DNA from 4 places in the Streptomyces sp. NPDC050743 genome. Region 3 is predicted to be linked to each of the others. Evidence: riboswitches for the same ligand, from Rfam matches in the RefSeq annotation. Region 3 holds a riboswitch; each other region holds the start of a gene.

Region 1 (6,991 bases), on a different contig from region 3:
AGGTCCACGCGGACTTCCGGCAGGGCGCCAAGGAGTCGGCGCTCGGCCGCCGCAAGCTGCTGCGCAACACGATGTTCGGCGCGCTGGCCCTGTTCCCGCTGTCCGGCGTCATGCTGCTGCGCGACCTCGGTCCGCTGCCCGGCACCTCGCTGCGTCACACGCTGTGGGCCAAGGGCAAGCGTCTGGTCAACATGAACACCAACCAGCCGCTGCGCCCCGAGGACGTCGCCGTCGGCTCCCTCACCTTCGCCAAGCCCGACGGGCTGGAGGAGACGGATGAGGAGTTCCAGACGGAGATCGCCAAGGCCGCGCTGATGATCGTCCGGCTGCAGCCCGGCAACATCAAGGACAAGCGCGAGCTCGACTGGTCGCACGAGGGCATCGTCGCGTTCTCCAAGATCTGCACCCACGTCGGCTGCCCGATCTCGCTGTACGAGCAGCAGACGCACCACGTGCTGTGCCCGTGCCACCAGTCCACCTTCGACCTCTCCGACGGTGCCCGAGTGATCTTCGGCCCCGCCGGCCACGCCCTGCCGCAGCTGCGCATCGGTGTGGACAGTGAGGGTTACCTCCAGGCGCTCGGCGACTTCGAGGAGCCCGTCGGTCCTGCATTCTGGGAGCGCGGATGAGTACTGCAGCGAACGAGACGCCCCGCTCTCGCGGGAAGGCCCCGGCCGGCGAGCGTGTCGCCGACTGGGCCGACGGCCGGCTCGGGATCTACTCCCTGGCCAAGGCCAACATGCGCAAGATCTTCCCCGACCACTGGTCGTTCATGCTGGGTGAGGTCTGCCTCTACAGCTTCATCATCATCATCCTCACGGGTGTCTATCTGACGCTGTTCTTCCACCCGTCGATGAACGAGGTGGAGTACCACGGCAGCTATGTCCCGCTGCAGGGACAGCTGATGTCCGAGGCGTTCAACTCGACCCTGCACATCTCCTTCGACGTGCGCGGTGGTCTGCTCGTGCGGCAGATCCACCACTGGGCCGCGCTGATCTTCCTCGCCGGCATGTTCGTGCACATGATGCGCGTGTTCTTCACCGGCGCGTTCCGCAAGCCGCGTGAGATCAACTGGCTGTTCGGCTTCCTGCTGTTCGTCCTCGGCATGTTCACCGGCTTCACCGGTTACTCGCTCCCGGACGACCTGCTCTCCGGCACCGGTGTCCGCTTCATGGAGGGCGCGGTCCTGTCCGTGCCGATCGTCGGCACGTACCTGTCGTTCTTCCTCTTCGGCGGTCAGTTCCCCGGTCACGACTTCGTCGCCCGGTTCTACTCGATCCACATCCTGCTGCTGCCGGGCATCATGCTCGGCCTGGTGGTGGGCCACCTGATCCTGGTCTTCTACCACAAGCACACGCAGTTCGCGGGTCCCGGAAAGACCGAGAAGAACGTCGTCGGCATGCCGCTGCTGCCGGTGTACATGGCCAAGGCCGGAGGCTTCTTCTTCCTGGTCTTCGGTGTCATCGCGGCCATCGCGGCGGTGGCCCAGATCAACCCGATCTGGGCCATGGGCCCCTACCGTCCGGACCAGGTGTCCACCGGCGCCCAGCCCGACTGGTACATGGGCTTCGCCGAGGGTCTGGTCCGCTTCTTCCCGGGCTGGGAGGTCAACTTCTGGGGTCACACGCTCGTCCTGGGCGTGTTCATTCCGCTGGTGCTCTTCCCGCTGGTCCTGGCGGCGATCGCGGTCTACCCGTTCATCGAGTCCTGGATCACCGGCGACAAGAGCGAACACCACATCCTGGACCGTCCGCGCAACGCCCCGACGCGTACCGCATTCGGTGTCGCCTGGATCACGATCTACATGATCACCCTGGTCGGCGGTGGCAACGACCTGTGGGCCACCCACTTCCACCTGTCGATCAACGCGGTCACCTGGTTCGTCCGGATCGGCTTCGTCGTCGGACCGATCATCGCGTTCATCGTCACCAAGCGGATCTGCCTGGGCCTGCAGCGCCGCGACCGCGACAAGGTGCTGCACGGTCGCGAGACCGGCATCATCAAGCGGCTGCCGCACGGTGAGTTCATCGAGGTGCACGAGCCGCTCAGCCAGGAGCAGCTGCACACCCTGACGGCTCACCACCAGTACGAGCCGGCCGAGATCGGCCCGACGGTCGACGAGAACGGTGTCGAGCGCAAGGTGCCGGCCTCGGAGAAGTTCCGGGTGAAGCTGTCCAACGCCTACTACGGCGAGGACAACCAGATCCCGAAGCCGACCGTCGACGAGTACAAGGAGATCACGAGCGGCCACGGCCACCACTGATCCCCGCGTCGCCACGCCACGCTGATGGGCCCCGTCCGGCTTACGGACGGGGCCCTTCGCCGTGTCCGGGGGTGGATAGGCTGGGATCACACTGTTTCTCACGACACCAGGAGCGGCTGATGAGCGCTGTGACCCCCGCTGGAGGCGACACCGCGGCGGGCCGTTCCTGGCCCGAGGTACTGAACGCCCTGCTGGAGGGCCGGGACCAGAGCGCGGATGCCACGGCATGGGCGATGGACCGGATCATGCGCGGGGAGGCGACGGACGCGCAGATCGCGGGATTCGCCGTGGCCCTGCGCGCCAAGGGCGAGACGGTGGAGGAGATCACCGGGCTCGTGCGCGCGATGTACGCCCACGCGAACGTCATCGAGGTGCCGGGGGAGACCGTCGACATCGTCGGCACCGGTGGTGACGGTGCCAAGACGGTGAACATCTCCACGATGTCCTCGATCGTCGTCGCCGGCGCCGGCGCGAAGGTCGTCAAGCACGGCAACCGGGCCGCGTCCTCGGCGTCGGGCGCGTCGGACGTGCTGGAGAAGCTCGGCGTCAATCTGAACCTCCCGCTGGAGCGGGTCCCGCAGGTGGCCGAGGAGGCCGGGATCACCTTCTGCTTCGCGGTGAAGTTCCACCCGGCGCTGCGCCATGTGGCCGCCGCCCGTGGCCAGTTGGGCATCCGTACGACCTTCAACGTCCTCGGTCCGCTGACCAATCCGGCGCAGGTGCGCGCCCAGGCCGTCGGCGTGGCGGATCTGCGGATGGCCCCGATCGTGGCGGGCGTCCTCGCCGAGCGCGGCAACTCCTCCCTGGTCTTCCGCGGCGACGACGGCCTGGACGAGTTGACGACGACCGCCACCTCGCGGGTGTGGGTCGTCCGGGACGGCAAGGTCACCGAGCAGACCTTCGACCCGAGGGACGTCGGCATCGACCTCGTCCCCGTGGAGGCCCTGCGCGGCGCGGACGCGTCGTACAACGCGGAGGTCGCCCGCCGCCTGCTCGACGGTGAGGCGGGGGCCGTACGGGACGCGGTGCTGCTGAACTCGGCGGCGGCGCTCGTCGCGCTGCGGCCCACGGACGCGCCGCTGACCGAGCAGCTGCGGGACGGGATGGCGATGGCGGCGGAGTCGATCGACTCGGGTGCGGCGAAGCGGACGCTGGAGCGGTGGGTGGCGGCGAGCAACGCCTAGCGCTCCACCGGGGATCGTCCCGCGATCCGGACTCGGGTTGCGGGACGACGATCATTTCCCGTACGTTCCTGTACCAGGTCATGAGTGACAGCCATTCGGCCCCGGCCGGCTGTCCGGCAACCCTCCGTCCGTGGCGGGGTGCCCCGGGTGAGGACCAGGTCGTAGGCAGCGAGGTCTACGGCAAGCGCGGACCCCTCGCGCGCCGCTGAGAGCGCGGGACCAGGGGTCCTGGTCGTCGAGGGAGCCTTCCGTGAGCAAGCGAATGCGATAGGGCCGCCGAGCCCCGCCTCCGCACACCCCTTTTCTCTTCTTTCCGTACGTCGTCTTCGGCGTACGTTCTCACGGGAGTCCACCCATGTCCGTCTTCACCGCTGCCTCCGACCAGTTCGTCTGCTCCCCGCTGCCCGTTCTGGGCCGGGATGTCACCGTGCCGCTCGTCACCGGCGGCGAGGTCACCTACGCGGCCCTCGACTACGCGGCCAGCGCCCCCGCCCTGCAGCGCGTCTGGGACGACGTGGCCGCCTACGCGCCGTACTACGGCAGCGTCCACCGGGGCGCCGGCTACCTCTCCCAGCTGTCCACCGACCTGTTCGAGAACGCCCGCAGGACGGTCGCCGAGTTCCTGGACTGTCGCCCCGACGACCAGGTGATCTTCACGCGGTCCACCACGGACTCCCTGAACCTCCTGGCCCGGGCCCTCCCGGCCGGCTGCCAGGTCTTCGTCTTCGAGACCGAGCACCACGCCGCGCTACTGCCCTGGCAGGACGCCCAGGTCACCTACCTCGACGCCCCGCGCACCCCGCAGCAGGCCGTCACGACCCTGGAGCGGGCCCTCACCGACCGCACCGTGTCCGTCGAAGGGGGCCGCGGTCCGGCCCTGGTCTGCGTCACCGGCGCCTCGAACGTCACCGGCGAGCTGTGGCCCGTACGGGAGCTGGCGGCGGCCGCCCACGCGCACGGCGCCCGCATCGTCCTGGACGCCGCCCAGCTGGCCCCGCACCACCCCGTGTCCGTCCGTGACCTGGACGTCGATTGGGTCGCCTTCTCGGGCCACAAGCTGTACGCGCCCTTCGGCTCCGGCGTCCTGGCCGGCCGCGCCGACTGGCTGCGCGCGGCCGAGCCGTACCTGGCGGGCGGCGGGGCCAGCCGCACGGTCGCCCGGCGGCAGGACGGCGGCGTGGACGTGGAGTGGCACGAGAGCGCCGCGCGGCATGAGGCGGGGTCGCCCAACGTGATCGGCGCCTACTCCATCGCCTCGGCCTGCAAGGCGCTCACCGAGGCCGGCTGGGACACCCTGGTCGCGCGCGAGCGGCACCTGATCGCCCGGGTCCGCGCGGGCCTGGCGGAGGTCCCCCAGGTGAAGGTGCTGTCCCTCTTCGGCGACGACGCCCCCCGCGTCGGCGTGCTCTCCTTCGTCGTCGAGGGCTGGAACAGCTCCCACTTCGCCGCGGCCCTGTCCGCCGAGTACGGCATCGGCGTCCGCGACGGCCTCTTCTGCGCCCACCCCCTGGTCCGCACCCTCCTCGGCACCGACCCCCAGACCCAGGGCGAATGCGGCGCCCCCGAGGCCCAGCCGGGCGAGAAGTCCCTCAACGCCGTCCGCGTGAGCTTCGGCGCCGGCACCCCGGACGAACACGTCGACCGCTTCGTCACCGCGGTCCGGGAACTCGTGACCGAGGGCGCGAAGTGGACGTACCGCACGGAGGACGGCCGCTGCGTGCCGGCGGTGTGATCAGCGCCCCGGAGGGGGTGCGGGGGATGGCGTGGGCAACCGGGGCGAACCCTAGTTGTCCAGGCCGATCGAGAACGCGGCCTCCAGGTCGTGCTGCGAGTACGTCCGGAACGCCACATGCGTGTCCGTGCCCTCCACACCGGGGATCTTGCTGATCCGGCCGGGGATGACATCGGCGAGATCGTCGTGCTGCCGCACCCGGACCATCGCGATCAAGTCGTACGTGCCGGTGACGGAGAAGACCTCGCTCACCGACTCCAGCGAAGCGATCTGCTCCGCGATCTCGGGGATCCGGTCCACGCTGGTCTTGATCAGGACGATCGCGGTGATCACGGCTGGTTCTCTCCCTCGGGTGCCGGAGCTGGGGCGCACTTCACTCTAGTCGTACGGCTGTACCGCACCCATGCGTAGCCGAAGCCCAGACCGAAGCCGACGAGGTGCGCCAGATACGCCACCCCCGGCCCGTCGGAGCTGTGCTCCGCCGCCGCCCACTGCAGCGCCGCCCAGAACGGCAGCACGATCCACGCGGGAAACCGCAGTGGCAGGAAGAACAGGAACGGCAGAAGACTGGTGACACGGGCGCGCGGGAACAGGTAGAGGAACGCTCCGAGAACCGCCGAGATCGCCCCGGACGCGCCCACCAGCGACTGGTCGGAGGCGGCGTTGGCGGCCGCATATCCGAGCAGGGCGAGATAGCCGCAGCCGACGAAGAAGAGGGTGAACTCGACCCGGCCCATCCGTTCCTCGGTCATCGCGCCGAAGACGAAGAGGAAGAGCATGTTGCCGAGCAGATGCACCCAGCTGCCGTGCACGAACAGGGCCGTCACGGGGGTCAGGGCCTCCCGCACCGGCCTGGCGAACAGCTCGGCCGGCACCACGCCCCAGCGCCGGAAGTACGCCCGCTGTGCGGCCTGCAGGCCGTCCCCGGAGCCGTATCCCGGTGTCAGCCCCGAGGCCGGACCCAGGACGAAGAGCAGGCAGCACAGGACGATGAGGCCGTACGTCATCGGTGCTGAGGTGCTCCGGACCGCTCTGAAGGCCCTGCCGGCCGCCGTGCTCCACTGGCTGATCATGAATACAGAGCATGACGTAACGGGACGCAAGCGGACAGACCGCCTCGCCGCCGCGGACGGACCAGCGGCGAGTTGCCGCCAGGCCGTAGGGTTACGGCCACACGCGTCGGCCGGCGGCGCGGCGAGCGACTACGAGAAGGAAGCGGACAGCCACGATGACGGTTCCCCTGCCGACCGCCACCACCCGATGGCGCTGCACCCTGTGCGGCAACCTCACCCGGTTCGACGTGACGCGTTCCTCGAAGGTCGTCGAGTACGTCCACCTCGATCTGGCCGGGGAGCCGACCGTGGAGGAGCGCGAGGTGGTCAGTGAGACCATCGAGTCGGTGCGGTGCCGCTGGTGCAACGCGGTGGACCAGGTGGAACTCGTGGACAGGCCGGGCGCCGGCTCCTGAGCGGAGCGGCCCCGAAGAAGTTGAAGTAGTGGGGTGTGACGGATGGTGGAGACCACGGGCGGGGGGCCGGGCGACGGCACCGCCGAGGTGCTTGACCGTCCGCTGCCCGACGGGGTGCGCCGGAGAGTCGTCCAGATCGTCTCGGACGGCTTCGGCGGGCTGACCGTCTCGGAACTGCCCGCTCAGCTGAGGCAGTACGCCCGGTTCACCCCCAGTCGCCGGGCGAAGTTCGCCGGGAACGCCATGGCGGCGACGCTGGAGACCGATGCGCTGTTCCGGCAGCGGATCGGGGAGAAGTTCAGAGAGGCGCAGCCGGAACTCGCCGGCGCACTCGACTCCGGCTC
Region 2 (6,991 bases), on a different contig from region 3:
TGGGTCTCTCGTGCCCGGCGAAGTACAGCACCTTGGTGAAGAACGCCGCCCCCAGGTAGGGGATGTGCTGGTCGTTGTTCAAGGCCCAGTACGCTTCTGTAGCTCCTCGCTCTAGGAGCGCCTCGAGTACCGCGTCGAGTCGCGCGTCGATGTCAGTACCTGGAGAGTGGCGAAAGATTTGCGCGCGTCTGTCTACTGACCGGGCCTTGGTGCCCGTTCCCCAAACCAGGGCCGCGACGAGCAGGCGCCGACGTCCTTCAACGGTGTCCGTTTTGCGAGCGATGCTGAACACCGTTCGGCGGTCCACCCGCGGCCACTTGCCTACGAGCGGGCATGAGTCGAGTTCGGCCGGCCACCACGTGGCGTCTGGCAGCTCGGGTATCCAGCGGGCTCGGTCGAAGGGGAACGCCTGGCCGAGCACCGTGTCGCGGTCCGGCAGATCTAGATCGTGCGGAAGGACGATCACTCTGGCTCCTTGATGTGGATGCCTGTGTTGCAGATGTGGTGCGCGGCGTGCGGGACGTTTCCCTCGACGTAGATGAGGTGGCCGGCGGGCGGGTGCAGCGTGATGCAGTAGGCGAGGAGCTGGTCAAAGTGGGCGTCGGGGAAGCCCTCAGGGCGCTCGGCGGATCACCAGCCGGGGTAGCGGCCCAACCAGTGCGGGTCCCAGCCTCCTCCGTACCCGCCGCCGCTGGGGCGGTCGACGATCTGGGCGACGAGGTCGCGGGCCAGGGTGTCGAGCACCCAGGACAGTTCATGCCGGCTCACCAGATCGATGGGCAGCGCCTCCGCGCCGTGGGCCGCTCCGAGCAGCGCCCCGGTCATGCAGGCCACCGAGTCGCCGTCGGGCGCTCCGGCGGCGAAGCGCAGTGCGGCGTCCACCTGGTCTCGCTCTGGGAAGGAGGCGGCGACATACAGGCCACCGAACAGCGCCGAGGGCGCGGTGGCGTCCGGGGCGAGGTGGGCGAGGCGTTTCGGGTCGGCAGGATGCTTGTCGGCCTGCTCAAGTGCCTTGATGAGCTGTACGCGTTCCCTGCTGGACAGGTCGGGGTCGATATCAGGAAGCGCGTGGATGGCGTCCATCAGGGCTTGGCGCACCTGTGACTGCGCGACGAACAGGGACTCCTGCACTTCGGGAGTGCTGGTCAGGCAGTGGCTGAGCAGCACGGTCGCGTGGGCCGCGGCGGACTGGGCGGCCGGGTCGCCGTGGGTGAGGGCGGCGATCTCGCGAGCCTGCCGAACCCAGTACTCCGGGTCGTGCCCCGCAACGGCCACGGCGACGGGGAGGGCACGGGTGAGCGCATGGCAGCCGCGGCTGGTCGTCGTCGGCTTCTCCATGGTGCCCTGCTCGATCTTGGACAGGGCGGCCACGGTCGCCGGTGCCGAACCCCGCCGGTGTGCCAGCACGGGGACCTGGGCGAGCCAGCCGTCGGGCCACTCCTCGTCACCAGCCGTGACCCAGCGGCTCCGCATCCGCTCCACCTCTATGCCCTGCAGGGCGGCCCACCGGCAGTAGGCATGCGACACCACCGACGGGGGATGGCACAGGCCCCTGTGGTCACCGCGCACGCAAGCGCGGATCGTGCCCTCGGCGGTGAAGCAGGCCAGCTGAGTGCTTACCCCGGCCCGCAACGTACCCTCGGCTGGCAGCTTGCCCTGGGCCGCACCCAGCGTGTCGCCCACCGCCAGCCCAAGCAGCAACCCGCGCACCCGCGAGGATGTCCACTTCTGCTTCAAGAACTCAATCTGCCGCTCCGGCTCCGCGTCGCGCTCCTGCCGTACTTCCTCGACCTCTCGCGGCCGGCTTACGGGAGAGGTGCCATCGCTGGCCGCCGGGGTGGCCAACGCGTGCACGGCGTCCTGCATCTCTGGGTGCTTGTCGAGATGCCAGCCGCCGGTCAGCACCCGGCGCAGGTCGTTCAGGGCGGTCTCGGCGTCGGTTCCGGTGGCCAGGTGGCTGTAGAGGGCTGCGACGGCCGGGGTGCGGCTCTGCCCGGCCGCGCAGTGCAGTAGGACCCGCTTGCCGGCGTGGCGGAGCCGCAGTACCTGGCGGGCTGCCTGGTCCATGACGTAGTGGAGGTTGGCGTTGTGTCCCTGGCTGTCCACTAGCCAGACGCGGACATGCTCGATGTCGCTGCCGGGGAGGATCGGGTCCGTCCCGACCCGGCACAGCGATACCACGGCATCGACGGGGACCGGCTCGGCCCGCTGTGTCAGGGCCAAGTTGCCCAGTACCACTCCAGGGTCGTGCGGGTGGTGTATGGCGAAGGCCCGGCTGGACTGTGACGGGATCGGCATGCGCTGCGCCAAGGGCCAGCCTGCGTCGTCGTTGCTCCCGCCGCGGGCGGCGAGCACTGCCAGTCGGACCAGGTCGGCCTGTCTGTGGCCGGGCCAGCCGTGGACGGCCTGCTGCCACTGAAGCGGGATGCCGGAGCAGCCCCAGCGTGCGCCGAGCAGGGCGCCGGCGATCGCCGCGACGGTGTCGGTGTCCGTCCCGGCGCGCACCGCCGCCTCCAGGGCGAGGTGAAAGTGCTGGGTGGGGAAGCTGCCCTTGGCGGGCAGCAATTCGGGGACGGCGGTGTGGGTGATCGCCGACCAGGCGGCCTGGAGGGCGTGGACCACCCAGCCGTTGTTGCCGAAGTGGTGCGGCGGGTGGGCCTCCGCCTCGTCCAGGCGCCGCGCCCACACGCCCCGGCGCTCCTCGGGGAGCAGGTCCAGGCCCGCGCGGACGCCGTCGAACGTGCCCTTGAGAACCGCGGTACGGATACCGGAGCACCACAGCACGCAGGCGTCGGCGCAGTCGGGATCGGGGTGGGTGAGCGCGCTGACGGCGGTGGCGGCCTCGGCCATCTCCGCGGCGTCGCCCAGGTGAGCGAGAGCGACGATCCCGGTGCGCATCAGCGAGCCGTTCCCGGCGGCGCGATCGTTGCCGGCGGTGAAGCCTCGTGCGGCCTCCGACAGCGCCGCGCCCGGCGCTCCGCCAGCCCGGCGGGCGGCGTCCAGGACGGTGCGGGTCTGCGAGCCGACGTCGGTGGCGCCGCCGCTCAGCCATTGCTGGAAGTTGGCGGCGATCTGGTCGAGGGCCTCGGGGGTGCGCAGGTCCGCCCCGGTGGCCGCGACGTCGGCGATGCACAACTGCATCTGGGTGTCGTCGGAGTACTCGCCGGGCTCGTACGGACCCAGGCCACCGCCGATCATCTGCGGTTGCTGGTCCTCGCGCAGCCTTGTCGCGAACTCGTAGGGCACGCCCAACGCGTCGCCCACGGCTGCCCCGAGCAGTACGCCCGCGGCCCGGTCGGTGACCAGGGAGTCCAAGTGGGGCTGGGGTTTACGGGCGTGGACCATGGAGCCTCCATGTGGTGTGGTGGCGCACGTTTGTGCCGAGCAGGGGGCGGGCGGGCAGCGATCCCAGGCGCAGTTGGGGTGGCGCAGCCGCAACTCGCAGGCTGAAGAAGTCGGTTCATCAACGGCTTGATGCTGCGCCAGATTGACACGGCACCTCAGTTATCGTCAAGGAGACGATAGTGAGTGGTTGTCAGGACAGGCAGCAAAGGGTTCACAGCAGTACTCGTGCGGCGAACGCGCCCAGTCAAACGGCGAGGGATGCCACGTCGACCGATGGGCAGCCGCCCTCGCCGACCTCGTGGCCATGTCTCCGAAGAGGCAGCGGCCGGTGCACGGGCCGAAGGCATCGCGATAGGGGCCGCAGCGTTTGGCTCGGGGACGGCGACCTCCCGCGGGAGGACGGGTGCACTTCAGTTGACCATTCTGAGCACGCACTCCGTCTGCTCGACGTGCCCCTCGAACTGGGTCGGTTAGACCCAGATCTCGTGCTCGTTGCGGTAGTGCGGCCACGGCTGGCCGGTTTGTCGTGCGGCGAGCAGGTGTCTGATACCTGCGGCCCACGAACCCGGCCGCTCGGCACTCGACCAGGTTGGGGTCGAGTGCCGAGCGGCGCATCTGCAACGTCCCGGCCGGGGTTATCGTGAGCCCGCCGGCAGAAGGACACACCGCAGCTGCTCCGCGCGGTGAATCTCCATTGCGACCTGCCCGGATTTCAGGTCATGGTTCCCGGGCGGGCGGACCCATCGCGCGTCCATGCCCGAGAGCTGGAGCAGTCGGGTGAGTGTGGGGCCAGAAGTCCGCCTGGCACTCGTCGATGCGCTCTACCTGATCGCGGGGTTTGCCAGCGGCTCGGGGTCAATAGCTCGCGGCCGACCAGGCGTATCGTCACGGTCCGGCAACAACAGCCCGTGCTCCGTACACAGCTGCCACTGTGGCTGCACGAAACTGCTGCACTGCCGGGGGGCTTCGTGCGTCGCTTCATTCTGCCCATCGCCGCCATCCTGCTGACCGCCGCTTGGGGGGGCGGCAGCACCGAAGACGCCAAAGCGATACCTGCGCACACCTCCTCCCGGCCGCCCGTTAAGAACCACGGCTCTAAGGCGAAGGCCACGCCTAGCGGACCTCGCACAGGCAAGCCGAAGCCGTCAGGGTCGGCGAAGAGCTGCCCGCCCACCCGAGACGTCCTCGTCTGGACGAAATCGGTTGGGGTGCCAGCCAACGCGCAGGCCCTGGGCAACTACAGCCAGGTGGACTGCTCGACGACCTTCCAGTGGCTGCAGCGCACGTCACCGACCGAGGCCGGCGACTGCACCGAAGCCGCGTGGGCGAGCGATAACCCCGGCTACAACGTCGACGCGGTCCCGGCCGCGCGATTGAAGAAGGTCCAGATGGCTGTCGGCCCTGCCTGCTGAAGCCACCAGTCGACGAGGTCGAGGCCCCCGCCAACTTTTCGGCGGCACGCGCAGGGTCGGGGCGACCGAGGGCCGCAGTGGTACTTGAATCGAACGCGCGTGAACGAGTTGCCGCCGGATGCCGCACGCCTACGCGTGATCCTGGCACACCCCGACGAGCAGGCACGCGTGGCGCTGATTTCCCGCTGTGGGCCAACGCGGGCGACGACGGCACGGTGCGGTTGTGGAGCTTCGGTGAAGGTGGCGAGGTGATCCAGTGGTGGACTTCGTGCCGGGTCTCGTGTCAGTATCCGTCTTGGTCATGAAGCCGATTGCGCCCCTGGACGAGCGTCGGCTGGCAACCTCGCATACCGCGCAAGGTGCTTTCCAGGGAAGACCAGGCCCCCACGGTCGTGGGGGTAAGCGCGGATCTCCCTGCCCGGCGGGTAAGGGGGTCCCTCTCGGACGGAGGCCCTCATGCCCGCTGACACACCGACCCTCAGAACGCCGCAGTGGACCCTCTACCAGCGGGCCGTGGTGGATATCGAGCTGCCCGAAGGAACGGTCCGAGTAGCACCGGCAGCGCCCGGAGTAGCGGTCGGCCCGTTTCCTGCCCCGCACGTCGCTACCATCCACATTGTTACGGCTCACAACCCTGGTGGCGGCTCCGTATCCCGGCAGGACAACGACCGCGCCCACCAAGAGCTGCTCGGCCTGCTGCGCCGACGAGGACTTCCGTTCTGGCCTGCTGTCGGCGGTGACGCGGACGGCCGATACACCGAGGACAGCGCAGCGATTGTTGGCATAAGCGACCACGAAGCATGCGTACTGGGCCAGCAGTTCGGCCAGGATGCGGTATTCGCCTGGTCGGCAACGACATGGAGGCTGCTTTCCTGCTCCGGAGCTGAGGAAGCACCAACACGCGGCTGGCAGGCAACCAGGCGGTCCCCGCAGGACTGACCCCGCCGGCCCCGACTCTGACCGTTCGGGTTGCCGTGCCCCTCAGAGCCAGATCCGACCACCTCGGCGCCCTTCGGCGGCAAGCACAGACCTCCACGGGGTCTGCCGAGAGGTCTCCGTACCAGCCCGAGGAGTGCCGCCGTGGCCCCACGCCCGCGATGCCCGCACTGCGCCGCATCACTCCAGACCGAACCTCCGCCGGATGCCGGCGCCGAGCATGAGGCCGGTCGCGGCCCGGTGACGAACCGGGCCCTGCACGTCATCGTCCACGAGGTGCATCCGGAGCCGTCGCTGTACGCCTGCCCCGACTGCGGGGGCCGCTGGCCGCGTGGAAGGCCTGCCTCGTCCGATCCGGTGCGCAAGCGTGTCCTGCCCTATCTGCGGGTGCGGACGAGGAGCGCCGTCCGCACCGGTCCGCTCCGCCAGACGACGCCCGAAAGGGAAGAAGACCCCGTGGACCTCGAAGACGCCATCAGCTCGCCCTACGCCCGCGTCGAGCGCGAATGGAACTCCGGTACCTACTCGATCGCGGTGATCTCGGAGCAGCCCTGCAACGCTGACACTGTGGAGGTGCTCCCCATCCCGGATCTGCCTTCCGGCATTGGTCCGGGGGAGGACTCAGAGCTCGACGCCCTTATCTGTGACGCCGCCGAGGACATGCTCCTGGGCGCCTCCTACGAACTCACCTCCACCTGGCGAGTCGTCGGCAACGGCTGCTACCTCGTCGGCGTCGTCATCCCCGACCGGGTCTTCGAGGAACAGGATGAGCGGCTCAACGCGGCGGCCGCGGCCGTCGAGGGCCTGAAGTCGGTCGATTGGACCGAGGCCCAGGCCCTGTTCGAAACGGCCGAGATCACCCCGGACGGGGACCTGGGCTCGACCTACGAACTCGACGAATGGCTGGAGAAGGAGGTCAACGTCGCCTTCTACCGGACGGCAGGCGGCCGCCTGCTGGCCCGCCCCGTGGACCGCTTCGAGCGGCCCAGCACCAAGCTCTTCAGCGCCCGCTTCAAATCGGCATCGCTGGCGTCGGTGTTCCCCAATCCCCGCCCGGTGCAGGCCACACTTGATCAGCCGCAGGGCGTTCTCGATGAGTCGGACGACGGCTTCGAGGGCGAGGGCGCGCAAGCCTCGCAGCCAGCCGATGGGAACGGCGAAGGGGATGCCCTCCCTCTGCTGTACGCGGACACGGACGTGTCCTGGCCCCCCGCACAGCGCCTCAACGCCCGCCGGGCGCGGCAGTTCCTTCTGGCATCCCTGTACGACAGGGATCCCGCGGAACTGCGCTGGAACGA
Region 3 (6,991 bases):
GGACCCGGGCCGTGCGGCTGGGCAGGCCGGGGAGAAAAGGTCAGTGGCGACAGAGCGCGGCGGACACGCGCTGGAGATCTATGTGCGGCCGGGATATCAAGCGGACGGAGCGGTACGGACGCGGGGCGCACAGCGGGAGTACGCGTGTCACGGCCGTCACCTCCGTCCGTCGGGCGCGGGCGGGCCGGTGGGCGACCGCCTCGCGGATCTCGTCATGAGTCACAACGCGCGGCCGCCTTCGGTTGTTCCCGCAGGGCCGGCCGCGATTGTTCCCGCGCTGCGAGCCCGCCGGCGCATGTCCGAGCCGCGAACCCGCTCGCGCGTGTCCACGCTGCGCACCTGCACGATGCGCGAGCGGCGGCGCAGGGTGAAGCCGATCGACTCGTAGAGCCGGATCGCCGGTGTGTTGCCGGCGGCGGCGTGCAGGAACGGGGTGTCCCCGCGCTCCCGGATCCCGAAGGCGACCGCACGCACCAGGCGGGTGGCCAGCCCCCGGCCGCGGTGACCGGGATCGGTGCAGACGGCGCTGATCTCGGTCCAGCCCGGCGGCCGTAGCCTCTCCCCCGCCATCGCGATGAGCCGCCCCTCGTGCCGGATGCCGAGGTACCCGCCCATCTCGACGGTCCGCTGGTGGAACGGGCCGGGCCGGGTCCGGGCGACGAGGTCGAGGATCTCGGGGACGTCGTCGGTCCCGAGCCGTACCGCTTCCGGCGCGGGTTCGGCACGCAGTGCGGTGTCCACCAACTGCACGCCTTCCCCCTCGGCTTCGACGCGCCAGCCGTCGGGTACCCGTTCGATGGGCTTGACCCGTACGGCGGTTGCGGGGACGAGGAGGGTGCGCAGGTCGGCCCAGGCGGCCGGGTCGGCGGGGGCGTCGAGGGCGGCGAAGGCGTAGATGCCGTCCTGGTACCGGGCGGCGCGGCCGACCCGTTCGGCGAGATGGGCGTGCGGGCCGGTCAGGGCTGCCCAGACGGCGTTGTCGAGGGCCGGGTCGTCGGTCGGGGGCAGGGCTCCGCCTGCGCGGAGGCCGGCTTCACGGGACGGCACGACAGGCGGTGCCTCTCTCGGCTCGGTTCGGGTGCACGGTGGGTCAGGAGTTGTCCAGCGGCAGGCCGGGCGGATTGACCTCGGACTTGGCGACGGCCTCGTTGGAGAGGTGGTAGGCGGCCAGCCACTTGGCGTACTGCCCGTTTTCGATCAGGTGGTTGACGGCCGCGGCGATGGGCTTCGCCAGACCGCTGTCCTTCTTGGCGGTGGCGGCGATCAGCCCCTGGAGCGAGGCGCCCGCGCCGGAGAAGGTGCCCGCGCTGCGGGTCGCCTTCGGGGTGCCCGCGGTCTTCGCGATGTTGTAGGCGATGCCCGGGTTGGGCCCGAAGAAGGCGTCGATCTTGCCGCTGTCCAGGGCCAGGTAGGTGCCATTGCGGTCGGGGTAGTACTTGACGGTGAGGTCCTTGCCCTCGCTCTGGAGCTTCTTCTTCCACTCCAGGAGGATCTTCTCCTGGTTGGTCCCGGAGCCGACGGAGACGGTCAGCCCGGCGAGCTTCTCGTAGTCGCCGTCGAAGTTCCACGTGCTGGACTTGCGCACCTCGAAGCCGAGGTTGTCCTGCCGGTAGGAGGCGAACTCGTACTTCTTCTTGCGCTCCTCGGTGTCGGTGACGTTCGAGAAGGCGACGTCGACCTTGCCGCTGTCGATGCCGACGAAGAGGTTCTCCCAGGTGAAGTTGCGGATCTCGGGCTTCAGTCCGAGCACGGCGGCGACCAGCCGGCCGAAGTCGGGTTCGGCGCCGGTGAGGGTCTTCTGGTCGCTGCCGACGTACGCCAGTGGCGCGAAGCCGGCCGGCAGGGCGCCCACGCCGATGGTGAGCTTGCCACTCCTGCGCACGGAGGCGGGCAGTTGCGCGCTGATGGACTTGATCTCGGAAACCTTCAGCGTGGTCTGCTTGGCGGCACCGTTGGAGAGCCGGCCGACGGTCACGCTGCCGGCGGCGTCGGTGGTGGTCGCGGCGTCGCTGTCACCCCCGCAGGCGGCGAGCCCGGTGGCGAGGGTGGCGACGGCGGTCGCCGCGGTGATGCCGCGTATCAGGCCGCGTCGGGAAAGGTGGCTGCGCATGGCTGTCCTTGTCGTTCGGAAGTGTCGTTCGGGAACTGCGGTGGGTACGGGGTCAGAGGACCTTGCCGAGGAAGTCCCGGGTCCGCTCGTGCCGGGGCCTGTCCAGGACCTCCTGGGGCGGTCCCTGTTCGACGATCCGGCCGCCGTCGATGAAGACGATCCGGTCGGCGACCTCGCGGGCGAAGCCGATCTCGTGGGTGACGATGACCAGGGTGGTGCCGCTGGTGGTGAGGTCCTTGATGACGGAGAGCACCTCGCCGACCGTCTCGGGATCGAGCGCGGAGGTCGGCTCGTCGAACAGGATGATGCCGGGCCGCAGCGCGAGGGCGCGGGCGATGGCGACGCGCTGCTGCTGTCCGCCGGAGAGTTGGCGCGGGTAGGCGCCGGTGCGGTCGCCGAGGCCGACCCGGGTGAGCAGGTCGCGGGCCAGGTCCAGCGCTTCGGGCTTGGTCAGCTTGCCGGTGGCGACGGGCGCGGCGGCGACGTTGTCGAGTGCGGTCAGGTGCGGGAAGAGATGGAAGTTCTGGAAGACGAAGCCGATGCGGCTGCGCTGGGCCAGGATGGCGCGCTCGCTGAGCTCCTTGAGCCGGCCGCCGCTGCCGCGTTGGACGCCGATCGGCTCGCCTCCGACGCTGACGTGGCCGACCTCGGGTTTCTCCAGGTGGTTGATGACCCGCAGCAGGGTGGACTTGCCGGAGCCGGAAGGGCCGATGACGACGGTGACCTCGCCGGGGCGCACGGTCAGGTCGATGCCGTCGAGCACGCGATGGGTGCCGTACCACTTGTGGACGCCGTGGACCTCCAGTGCGGCCGGGGTGGTCTCGAGGCTGTCGGTGGCGGTCATACGGCGGCCTCCCTGCGCAGCCGGGCCCGGAACTCGGCGAGGCCCGCGCGCGCCTTCTGCAGCGGGGTCGGCGGCAGGGTGCGGGTGGCGCCCCGCGCGAAGTACCGCTCGACGTAGAACTGGACGACGGACACGGCGCTGGTGAGGATCAGGTACCAGACGGTGGCGACCAGCAGCAGGGGCACGATGTCGCCGGGGTAGGTGCTGCCCATGGTCTGCACGGAGCCGAAGAGGTCGAGCAGCGAGACGTAGAACACCAGCGAGGTGCTCTTGATGAGGCCGATGAGCTGGTTGACGTAGTTCGGTGTGATGGACCTGAGGGCCTGCGGGAAGACGATCCGGGTGAACTGGTAGCCCTTGGGCAGGCCGAGTGCGGCGGCCGCCTCGTGCTGGCCCTGGTCGACGGAGAGGATGCCGCCGCGTACGACCTCGGCCGCGTATGCCGCCTCGTTGAGGCTGAGCCCCACCACGGCGACCGTCATGTCGGTGGCGAGCCTGGACTCGTCGAAGCTGACGAAGGCGGGGCCGAAGGGGATACCGAGGCTCAGCGTCTTGTAAAGGGCGCTGAAGTTGTAGAGGAAGATCAGGACGACGATCAGCGGCACCGAGCGGAACAGCCAGGTGTAGGTCCAGCTCGCGGCGCGCAGTACCGGGCTGCCGGACTGCCGGCCGAGGGCCAGCAGGACGCCGCCCAGGAGTCCGAAGACGGCGCTGAGCGCGGCGACTTCCAGGGTCACGAGGAGTCCGTCGAGGACGGTGGGGCGCAGGAACCAGTAGCGGAAGCGGTCCCACTGGTAGAACGGGTTCGTGGCCAGCCCGTGCAGGAACTGCGCGACGAGCACGAGGACGACGGCGGTGGCGATCCACCGTCCGGGCCGGCGCAACGGCTGAACTCGCTGTGCCTTCGGGGGCGTTGTCGGGGTGTCGGCTGGCGGCGCCTCGGCGAGGGAGACGGCGGCGCCTGGGGGTTCACTCATGGCGGGCTCCGGCGGAGTCGGACACCCCGGCTCGCGGCGCGCGGCTGCGGGACCGCTACGGCACTACGGCACGAGGCGGGGCACGGCGGCGCACGGGAACCGGGGGCTGGGCGGGCGCGACGGCACACCACGGCGGCGGTGTGCGTCAGGAACGCGAGGGCTGGAGAAGGGAGGGCTGGAAAGGGTCGTCAGCCCTGGCAGCGGGCAGAGCCCGGTGCGGTACACAGTGCGCTGTTGACGCGGAGCAGATCGACGGCGCGGTCGGCGACGAGGAGCCCGCCGCACGACCGTACGCAGCCCTGGGGGCGGCTCGCGGCCGTCCTGGGAGCTGCGTACATGGCGTCACCTGTCACTGTTCCGGCCCCGCGGGGCCCTCGCGCTTACCGAAAACGTCATTCCGGTCCGGTCGTCACCTGGGGCACCCCACCGCGGTGCGAGGGTTGCCGGTCAGCGAGCCAGGGCTTGGCGCTGACGCTCATGACCGTTCTGAGCCGTAAGTAAGGCAGTTGGCCGTTCGAATGTCAACGGCCGTCCGCGTGGTGGACGCCGCCCGACCGTTGCTCACCTGCGGGAAGCGTCCTGGGCAGCCGCGGCGTGGCGCGCCCAGTCCAGGATCTGGACGGCCGCTCCGGCGGCTTCCAGGCCCTGGCAACGGCCGTGGTGGCGGCGGGAGATGCCGTCGAGGTCGAGAGGGCGGCCGAAGGCGGGATGGGCGGCCAGGCGGCCGGCGTAGGCCCACAGGGCGCGGTGGCCGGCGATGCGGTGGACGGCGGAGGCGTCGAGGTGACAGCGGTGGACGGTGTCCAACTGCACCAGCGTGACCCACAGTTCGACGTCGGCCGCAGTGAGCCGGCCGTCGACCAGGTACTCCTCCGCGGCCAGCCGGTTGTCCAGCCGGCCCAGGGTGTCCAGGAGCACGTCCAGGGCGGCGGCCCGCCCGGCGGGGTCGATGCCGGCCTGCCCGGCGCGCTGCGCGGCCTCCTCGATGCCCTCGGCACACATCCGTTCGACGGCCTCGATCACCGACTCCAGGCCGCACGGGTACAGAGCGGCGCGGCCCTCGTGCGGGAAGCGGTCGAGGTCGCGCAGGATGTCGCGGGCGTGGGTGCTGACGATGCGTCCGGACCAGTCGTCGCTGAGCACGGGTGCGAGGGCCGGGCCGGTGTACCGGTGGGCGCTCGCCTCGTACAGCGGGCGCAGCGCGGAGTGGCCGCCGCCGGGACAGTCCGGTACGGCGGGCAGGACCGTGACCGGACAACTGCCGTCCAGGCCGAGGAGGTGGTGGCCGACGGCGAGGCGCAGCCCGTCGGGGCAGGCGGTCGACAGATGGAGCCGGTAGCGGTGCGGCACGGCGTAGTGGCCGCTGCGCGCGTCCCGGCCGATCCGGCCCCGGAAGACGGGGGTGGTGCGGTGGGCGGGCGGGAGGGTGGCGAGCGGAGTGGTGGACATGCGTCTCCCCGGGTGGTGGGCGTGCGGAGGTGCGGCGTCGGCCGAGGGGCGCGCGGCGCCCGGCTCAGCGGTGGACGCTGATCGCGCTGCAGACGCGCAGCAGGTCGATGTGCCGGCGGGAGGTGAGCAGGGGTGCGCGCAACGGCGTACGGCCCGCGAGGCCGGTGACCGTGTCGAGGCGCGTCATGATTCCCTACCTGTTCACTAGGATTCCCACTCCGGAGTGTCGATCCGGCGTCCGACGCCGTCAAGGGGGCGTCCACGCCTAGGACATGCCTGTGGCCGGCCGAGAGCGCCGGAGGTCTCCTCAGAATCTGCGCCATGTGACATAGTACTGTCGTGGCAAAGGGACTGACCTGCGATGTCGTGGTGGTCGGAGCCGGCATGGTCGGCGCGGCCTGCGCCCTGTACGCCGCGCGGGCCGGGCTCGACGTGCGGGTGGTGGACCGGGGCCCGGTGGCCGGCGGCACCACCGGCGCCGGCGAGGGCAACCTGCTCGTCTCCGACAAGGAACCCGGACCCGAGCTCCAACTCGCCCTGCTGTCCGCCCGGTTGTGGGCACGGCTGGGCGACGAGCTGGGAGCGGCGGTCGAGTACGAGCCCAAGGGCGGCCTCGTGGTCGCCTCCAGTCCCGAGACCCTCGCCGCGCTGCACGCGTTCGCGGCCGGCCAGCGCTCCGCGGGAGTCGTGGCCGACCCGGTGACCGCGGACCGACTGCCCTCTCTGGAACCCCACTTGGCTCCCGGCCTGGCGGGCGGGGTGCACTATCCGCAGGACGCCCAGGTCATGCCCGCCCTCGCCGCCGCCCACCTGCTCCGCGCCTCCGGCGCCCGCCTGCACACGGGCCGGACGGTGACCGGGGTGCTGCGCACGGCCGACGGCACGGTGGCCGGCGTCCGCACCGACCAGGGCGACCTGCACGCACCGGCCGTGGTGAACGCGGCCGGCACCTGGGGCGGCGACCTCGCGGCGCTCGCCGGCGTCCGGCTGCCGGTGCTCCCGAGGCGCGGCTTCGTCCTGGTCACCGAGCCACTGCCGCGGATGGTGCGGCACAAGGTGTACGCCGCCGACTATGTGGCCGACGTCGCCAGCGACTCGGCCGCCCTGCGCACCTCGCCGGTGGTGGAGGGCACGGCCGCCGGTCCGGTGCTGATCGGCGCGAGCCGGGAGCGCGTCGGCTTCGACCCCTCGCTGTCGCTTCCCGCCGTACGGGCGCTCGCGGCCGGCGCGATCGGACTGTTCCCCTTCCTGGAGCGGGTGCGCGCGCTGCGGACGTACGCGGGCTTCCGGCCGTACCTGCCCGACCACCTCCCGGCGATCGGCCCCGACCCCCGCGCGCCGGGGCTGTTCCACGCCTGCGGACACGAGGGCGCCGGCATCGGACTCGCCACCGGCACCGGGCAGTTGATCGCGCAGACGCTCACCGGGAAGACCCCGGAACTGGACCTCACGCCGTTCCGGCCGGAGCGGTTCGAGGGGTACGACACCGACGGAGGCGACACGCCGTGAATCCCCTGGAGCTGGCCCGGGCCCACCCCGGCGAGGCCTTCACCGTCACCTTCGACGGGCGGCCCCTCGCGGCCCTGCCCGGGCAGACGGTCGCGGCGGCGC
Region 4 (6,991 bases), on a different contig from region 3:
TCTGGCCCTGCGAGATCTCGAAGTCGACCCGCTGCCCCTCTTCCAGGGTGCGGTAACCGTCCATCTGGATCGCGCTGTAGTGGACGAAAACATCCGCACCACCGTCGACCGCGATGAAGCCGTACCCCTTCTCCGCGTTGAACCACTTGACGGTGCCCTGAGCCATGCCTAACTCCCCTATTACTGGCCCTTGCACAGATCCACACTTCGCGGACCCGGGTCAGACCTCACCCCCCATCGGTCGGGGGCGTGCGCCGGAACGCGTCGACCGCGGCTGAATGTATCTGTCCAACTGCCGTCTGCAACAGGTCAATCGGACGAGAATTCTGGACGGGAACGGTCCGGAATGTGCGGAGAATTCGCCTGACTTCAGGGCAAGTCGGGCTCCAGAAACCCCCACAAAAGCCGCATATAACCCGCACACTTTGGCTACTTCTTGTCGGGCGTGCGGCATGAATACAGGGCCCCCGACCGGTGGTCCGAGGGCGCGTTCCCCAACTCTACCGCGCTCAATCACGCAGAATTGCCTCCTCCGCTTCTCTCACGGAGGAGGCAATTCGATGAACAGTACGTAACTGAAGTTACCCAAGGTAACGATCAGCCGCCGGCGACGGCCGGAATGATGGAGACGCCGACGCCGTCGGGGGTCGCCGTCTCCAGTCCCTGCTCGAAGCGGACGTCGTCGTCGTTGACGTAGACGTTGACGAACCGGCGCAGCTTGCCCTGGTCGTCCAGGACGCGCGCGGCGATGCCGGTGTGGTTCTTCTCCAGGTCGGCGATGACCTCGGCGAGGGTCGCGCCCTCGGCGGCGACCTCGGCCTGACCGCCGGTGTAGGTGCGCAGGATGGTGGGGATGCGGACGGTGACGCTCATGCTTGTGACCTCCGGTGAAGGTGGGCGCCCGGAAGGGGCGCGGGGCACTGCGCGACCAGCCCCCGCGGCCCGCAGACGAACAACGACTCAGACGAGACCGGCGTCTCGGAAGGACTCCAGGGTGGGCCGAATGGTGGCGGTCAGCCCGGTACCGGCCACCGCGTCCAGCGTCTTCAGGCCGTCGCCGGTGTTGAGGACCACCGTGGTCTTCGCCGGGTCCAGGACGCCGTCCTTGAGCAGCTTGCGGGTGACGCCGACGGTCACACCGCCCGCCGTCTCCGCGAAGATGCCCTCGGTGCGGGCCAGCAGCTTGATGGCGTCGACGACTTCCTCGTCCGTCACGTCCTCCACGGCACCGCCGGTACGGCGCGCGATGTCCAGGACGTACGGCCCGTCGGCCGGGTTGCCGATGGCGAGGGACTTGGCGATGGTGTTCGGCTTCTGGGGCCGGACGACGTCGTGCCCCGCCTTGAAGGCGGTGGACACCGGCGAGCAGCCCTCGGCCTGCGCACCGAAGATCTTGTACGGCTTGTCCTCGACCAGACCGAGCTTGATCAGCTCCTGCAGACCCTTGTCGATCTTCGTGAGCTGGGAGCCGGAGGCGATCGGGACCACGATCTGGTCGGGCAGCCGCCAGCCGAGCTGCTCGCAGATCTCGTACGCGAGGGTCTTGGAGCCCTCCGCGTAGTACGGCCGCAGGTTGACGTTGACGAAGCCCCAGCCCTCGCCGGCCGGGTCGCCGATCAGCTCGGAGCAGAAGCGGTTCACGTCGTCGTAGTTGCCCTCGATGCCGACCAGCTCGCCGCCGTAGACCGCGGCCATGACGACCTTGCCCTGCTCCAGGTCGTGCGGGATGAACACGCAGGAGCGGAAGCCGGCGCGGGCCGCGGCGGCGCCGACGGCACCGGCGAGGTTGCCGGTGGAGGAGCAGGACAGGGTGGTGAAGCCGAAGGCGCGGGCGGCCTCCAGGGCCTGGGCGACCACGCGGTCCTTGAAGGAGTGGGTCGGGTTGCCGGAGTCGTCCTTGACGAACAGGCCGCCGGTGACGCCGAGTTCGGCGGCGAGGTTGTCGGCCTTGACGAGCTTGGTCCAGCCCGGGTTCAGGTTCGGCTTGTCGGCCACGTCGGCCGGGACGGGCAGCAGCGGCGCGTACCGCCAGATGTTCGCGGGGCCGGACTCGATGCGGCGGCGCAGCTCTTCGGTGTCGTAGGCGGAGAAGTCGTAGGCGATCTCCAGCGGGCCGAAACACTCCTCGCAGGCGAACACCGGGCCGAGGGGGACGCGGTGACCGCACTCGCGACAGCTCAGGGCCGCGGCGGGACCGAGGTCGACGGTGGAATCGGTGGAGCTTGCAACTGTCTGCACAGCCATGGAGGCGAGGCCCTTTCTCCTCATCTTCCTCACGACGCATCTCGCCGTGAGACGGATTTGGCACCTTCCCTGGCCGGGAGCCTCGCGTGAACGAGTTCGACTCAGGGGGGTTGCCGGGGCTTCATCGGGCCGTGTCCCTCTGCCCCTCTGGATGAGCGGTATGCAGTTGTGAGCGCGCGGTCGACCCCGACATGCGATGGTCACCGACGTTGTTCAAGACTGTAACCGAAGGCCAGGACAGTTGAGATAGTCGTCCGAACCGCGAGACACGTGAGGAGCCGCTGACTGTGCTGGAAGAAGTCGAGCGCTGGCTGGCCACCCGTTCCTGGTCGGTGACCGATCGCCCGCTGCACAAGATCCTGGCGGCCAAGCAGCGCACGGGCCAGTCGGTCTCCGTCGTGCTGCCCGCGCTCAACGAGGAGGAGACGGTCGGCGACATCGTCGCGGTCATCCGGCACGACCTCGTGGAGCGGGTCCCGCTCGTCGACGAGATCGTGGTGGTCGACTCCGGCTCCACCGACCGCACCTCGGAGGTCGCCGCCGCCGCGGGCGCGCGGGTCGTCCACCGGGACGAGATCCTGCCCCGCATCCCCGCCGTCCCCGGAAAGGGCGAGGTGCTGTGGCGCTCGCTGCTGGTGACCGGCGGCGACATCGTCTGCTTCATCGACGCGGACCTGAGGGAGTTCTCCTCCGACTTCGTCTCCGGGATCGTCGGCCCGCTGCTCACCGACCCAGGGGTGGACCTGGTCAAGGGCATGTACGACCGCCCGCTCGCCGGGACCGCCGGCCAGGGCGGCCGGGTCACCGAGCTGATGGCCCGCCCGCTGCTGAACATGCACTGGCCGCAGCTGGCCGGATTCGTGCAGCCGCTGGGCGGCGAGTACGCGGCCCGGCGCTCGCTGCTGGAGCAGCTGCCGTTCCCGGTCGGGTACGGCGTGGAGCTGGGCATGCTGGTGGACGCCCTGCACCTGGTCGGTCTCGACGCGCTGGCCCAGGTGGACGTGGGCGTGCGCAAGCACCGCCACCAGGACGGGCAGGCGCTGGGCCGGATGGCCGCGGCGATCTACCGCACGGCCCAGCTCCGGCTGGCCCGCGGCCATCTGATCCGCCCCACCCTCACCCAGTTCGAGCGCGGCGAGGACGGCTTCGAGCCGCGCACCTACTCGGTGGACACCGAGGAACGGCCGCCGATGGTGGAAATCGCGGAATATGCCGAGCGCAAGGTGGCGTGAACCGGTCGTATACGGCGGCGTGCCGGGCGTGGCCGTACGTTTGAGCGTTTCCGGGCCGGGCTAGGTTGAGGACCATGGCTTCCACGCAGGGTGCTGCCGAGAAGGCTCGGGTGCTGGTCGCGTCCAATCGCGGCCCGGTTTCGTACGCGGTGGACGAGAAGGGCTCGCTGCACGCCAAGCGGGGCGGCGGCGGGCTGGTGTCGGGGCTGTCGGCCATCGGGTCGGGCGCGGACTCGCTGTGGGTGTGCTCGGCGCTCGGCGACGGGGACCGTGCGGCCGTACGGCGCGCGGGCGACGGGCTGCTGCCGGACGAGGACACCGGCGGGCAGCGGGTGCGGATGCTCGACATCGACGCGAGCGTGCACTCCGACGCCTACAACGGCATCGCCAACTCGGTACTGTGGTTCGTCCACCACATGCTGTACCAGACCCCGCTGGAGCCGGTCTTCGACGCGGAGTTCCGGCGGCAGTGGGCGTCGTACGAGGCCTACAACCGGGCGTTCGCCGAGGCGCTGGCCGAGGCGGCGGCCGAGGGGGCGACGGTCCTGGTGCAGGACTACCACCTGTGCCTGGTGCCCGGGATGCTCCGCGGGCTCCGCCCCGACCTGCGGATCGGCCATTTCTCGCACACCCCGTGGGCGCCCCCCGACTACTTCGAGCTGCTCCCGGGGGACATCCGCGAGCGGCTGATGGCGGGCATGCTCGGGGCGGACCGGGTGGCGTTCCTGACCCGGCGGTGGGCGACGGCCTTCCAGAGGTGCGCGGAGGGGCTGGACGCCGAGCGCTACCTGGTGGCCTGGCCCTCGGGCTCCGCCCGGCACGTCGAGCACCTGCGCGAGGGACGTCGTCGTACGTACATCGGCGTGCACTCCCTCGGCGCCGACGCCGACTTCCTGCGGGCCCGCGCGCACCAGCCGGACGTGGAGGAGCGGATGGCGGCGCTGCGGGAGGAGATCGGCGAGGGCCGCAGGACCGTCGTCCGCGTCGACCGCACGGAGCTGTCCAAGAACATCGTGCGCGGACTGCTGGCGTACCGGCAGCTGCTGGAGGAGCACCCCGAGTGGCGGGAGCGGGTGGTGCATCTCGCGTTCGCGTATCCGTCGCGGCAGGACCTCGGCGTGTACCGGGACTACACGGCCGCGGTGCAGCGGGTGGCCGAGGAGATCAACTCGGCCTACGGCACGCCCGGTTGGACGCCGGTCGTGCTACACGTCAAGGACGACTTCGCCCGCTCCCTGGCCGCGTACCGGCTCGCCGACGTGGCGCTGGTCAACCCCATCCGGGACGGCATGAACCTGGTCGCCAAGGAGGTGCCGGTCGTCTCCGACGAGGGGTGTGCGCTGGTGCTGTCGCGTGAGGCCGGGGCGTACGAGGAGCTGGGCGCCAACGCGTTCGTGGTGAACCCCTACGACGTGCTGGAGACCGCGCGGGCCCTGCACGAGGCGCTGTCCCTGCCGCCGGAGGAGCGGGCGGACCGCACCAAGAGGCTGGCGGCGGCGGCCACCGCGCTTCCCCCGGCCCAGTGGTTCCTGGATCAGCTGCGAGCGCTGGAGGAGCTTCAGTCCAGCTGAGCGGCGAGGGTCCGCAGTAGGTCTACGACACCGGCCGGGCCGTCGACCACCATGTCCGCGCGTTCCGCCAGCTCGGTGACCTCCGTGCTGCCGCTGCAGACCAGGAGGCCGGGCACGCCCTCGGCGCGGAGGTCGTCGACGGCGGCGAAGGCCGGGAGGTCGCCTAGGTCGTCGCCGGCGTAGAGGACGGACTCGGCGCCGGTCCTGCGGACGTGGTCGGTGAGGGCCACGCCCTTGTCCATGCCCGGTGGGCGCAGCTCCAGGACCAGGCGGCCGGGTTCGACGATCAGGCCGTGGCGGGCGGCGAGGTCGGTGAGGGGGCCGCGCAGGGCCTCGAACGCGGCCTGCGGGTCGTCGGCGCGGCGGGTGTGCACCGCCACCGCCCGGCCCTTCTCCTCGATCCAGGTGCCGCGCCGGGCGCCGGCGCGCTCCAGCACGCCCGGCAGTTCGGCGCGGGCCGCCGCGACGCCGGGGTGCGGGGGCGGGGCGGTGACGGTGGCGGTGACGGCGTCCCAGCGTTCGGCGCCGTAGTGGCCGAGGACGGTGAGGTGCTCCAGGCCGGGCACGCCGGCGAAGCCGCCGTAGCGGACCGCGACGGCGGCGGGGCGGCCGGTGATCACGGCGACGGACGCCACCTTGGGGGCCAGGGCGGCGAGTGCGGGTACGGCCTCGGGGTGGGCGCGGGCCTGCTCGGGGTCGGCGACGATGGGGGCCAGTGTGCCGTCGAAGTCCAGACCGACACTCGCCGCGGACGGCTTCGCCAGGAGCGCGGCGAGTCCGTCCCGGCCGGGCTGGGTCCGCGGGATCGGCAGAGGGTCCATACAGCGACACTATCCAGGCTCGGCCGGACTCACTCCTGGGACTCCGCTTGCCCACCCACCCGGCTCGGCCGGCTGGACGGGCACCCTGCCAGGCGCGCCCGCCCCGGCCGGCACCGGCGCCGGGCCCCCGCACAGCCGGTTCAGCGCTCCGTCCGTCGGGAGTCCCGTACCCGGCGCAGGCGGTTGACCGTCACCGGGTCCGCCGCCAGCGCCCGCTCGTCGTCCAGCAGTGCGTTCAGGAGCTGGTAGTAGCGGACCGGGGACAGGCCCAGTTCCTCGCGTATCGCTCGTTCCTTGGCGCCGGGGCCGGGGAAGCCGCGGCGCTCCAGGGCGAGGATGGCTCGTTCGCGGGGGGCGAGTTCCATGCGGCCACCGTAGCGGTGCAGTCCGACAGGGCGCTCAGTTCGTCGCGCCGCTGTCCGCCGCCGTCGCCGTCGTCTGGAGGCGGGTCAGGACGCCGGCGGGGTCGCCGCCGGGGGCGACGGCCTGGCCGATGTTCTGCTTCACGGCCGCGCTGACCGACGCCCAGGAGGTCTTGCCGACGGGGTACAGCTCGGAGGTGGCCAGCTGGTCGAGGAAGGGGTGCAGGGCCTTGTCGGAGGCGGAGTCCGACGCGCTCATCGCGTTGGACGCGGAGCCGGTGACCGGAAGGAGGCCGTACTCGCGGGAGAAGGCCAGGACGTTCTTCTCCGTGTAGACGAAGTTGAGGAAGTCGCCTATCTGGTCGCGGTGCCCGTTCTGCTTGAAGGCCATCATCCAGTCGGCGACGCCCATGGACGCCCTGGCCGTGCCGGTGCGCCCCGGCATCGGGACCATGCCGAACTTCACGCCCTTCTTCTCGGCCTGCTGGATCAGCGTCGGGTGCCCGTTGAGCATGCCGACCTGGCCGTCGGCGAAGGCGGCGAAGGCGGTCGCGCGGTTGAGCTTGCCGGGCGCGACCGGCCCGGTCAGGCCCTTGCCGACCAGCTCGTCCTTGAGCCAGGTGAAGGTCTGGACGTTCGGCGCGGAGTCGATGGTGTAGGTGCCGATGTCGTCGGTGTAGCCGTTGCCGCCGTTGGTGGGGCTGCTGCCGCTGAGCAGCCACTGCATGGTCTCGGCCTGGGCCTCCTCGGGGCCGAGCGGC

Evidence for each region. A riboswitch is a leader RNA that binds a small molecule or an ion and turns the genes downstream of it on or off. The one in region 3 is predicted to bind S-adenosylmethionine.
Region 1: it holds a riboswitch for S-adenosylmethionine, as region 3 does, so the genes downstream of both, ACIBJF_RS22740 (aminotransferase class V-fold PLP-dependent enzyme) here and ACIBJF_RS14660 (amino acid ABC transporter permease) in region 3, are expected to answer to the same signal.
Region 2: it holds a riboswitch for S-adenosylmethionine, as region 3 does, so the genes downstream of both, ACIBJF_RS37705 (DUF3293 domain-containing protein) here and ACIBJF_RS14660 (amino acid ABC transporter permease) in region 3, are expected to answer to the same signal.
Region 4: it holds a riboswitch for S-adenosylmethionine, as region 3 does, so the genes downstream of both, thrC (threonine synthase) here and ACIBJF_RS14660 (amino acid ABC transporter permease) in region 3, are expected to answer to the same signal.

What each region holds. Positions count from the first base shown of each region.
Region 1 covers NZ_JBITGJ010000023.1:59,916-66,906, forward strand. The annotation lists gene ACIBJF_RS22725 (Rieske 2Fe-2S domain-containing protein) at 1-629, shown strand, start outside; gene ACIBJF_RS22730 (cytochrome bc complex cytochrome b subunit) at 626-2,263, shown strand; gene trpD (anthranilate phosphoribosyltransferase) at 2,383-3,447, shown strand; SAM riboswitch class IV at 3,524-3,640, shown strand; gene ACIBJF_RS22740 (aminotransferase class V-fold PLP-dependent enzyme) at 3,803-5,179, shown strand; gene ACIBJF_RS22745 (Lrp/AsnC ligand binding domain-containing protein) at 5,231-5,512, opposite strand; gene ACIBJF_RS22750 (rhomboid family intramembrane serine protease) at 5,509-6,252, opposite strand; gene ACIBJF_RS22755 (hypothetical protein) at 6,408-6,647, shown strand; gene ACIBJF_RS22760 (NYN domain-containing protein) at 6,690-6,991, shown strand, end outside.
Region 2 covers NZ_JBITGJ010000063.1:9,888-16,878, forward strand. The annotation lists gene ACIBJF_RS37690 (hypothetical protein) at 1-466, opposite strand, end outside; gene ACIBJF_RS37695 (ADP-ribosylglycohydrolase family protein) at 631-3,345, opposite strand; gene ACIBJF_RS37700 (hypothetical protein) at 4,254-4,757, shown strand; SAM riboswitch class IV at 5,055-5,168, shown strand; gene ACIBJF_RS37705 (DUF3293 domain-containing protein) at 5,214-5,696, shown strand; gene ACIBJF_RS37710 (hypothetical protein) at 6,150-6,991, shown strand, end outside.
Region 3 covers NZ_JBITGJ010000011.1:125,381-132,371, forward strand. The annotation lists gene ACIBJF_RS14645 (GNAT family N-acetyltransferase) at 220-1,047, opposite strand; gene ACIBJF_RS14650 (ABC transporter substrate-binding protein) at 1,091-2,110, opposite strand; gene ACIBJF_RS14655 (amino acid ABC transporter ATP-binding protein) at 2,163-2,954, opposite strand; gene ACIBJF_RS14660 (amino acid ABC transporter permease) at 2,951-3,931, opposite strand; SAM riboswitch class IV at 4,303-4,414, opposite strand; gene ACIBJF_RS14665 (glutathione S-transferase C-terminal domain-containing protein) at 4,493-5,380, opposite strand; gene ACIBJF_RS14670 (putative leader peptide) at 5,445-5,567, opposite strand; gene ACIBJF_RS14675 (NAD(P)/FAD-dependent oxidoreductase) at 5,720-6,889, shown strand; gene ACIBJF_RS14680 ((2Fe-2S)-binding protein) at 6,886-6,991, shown strand, end outside.
Region 4 covers NZ_JBITGJ010000027.1:61,153-68,143, forward strand. The annotation lists gene ACIBJF_RS25010 (cold-shock protein) at 1-166, opposite strand, end outside; gene ACIBJF_RS25015 (MoaD/ThiS family protein) at 598-873, opposite strand; gene thrC (threonine synthase) at 961-2,244, opposite strand; SAM riboswitch class I at 2,262-2,402, opposite strand; gene ACIBJF_RS25025 (glucosyl-3-phosphoglycerate synthase) at 2,532-3,476, shown strand; gene ACIBJF_RS25030 (trehalose-6-phosphate synthase) at 3,551-5,047, shown strand; gene otsB (trehalose-phosphatase) at 5,035-5,868, opposite strand; gene ACIBJF_RS25040 (DUF3263 domain-containing protein) at 6,009-6,233, opposite strand; gene ACIBJF_RS25045 (extracellular solute-binding protein) at 6,268-6,991, opposite strand, start outside.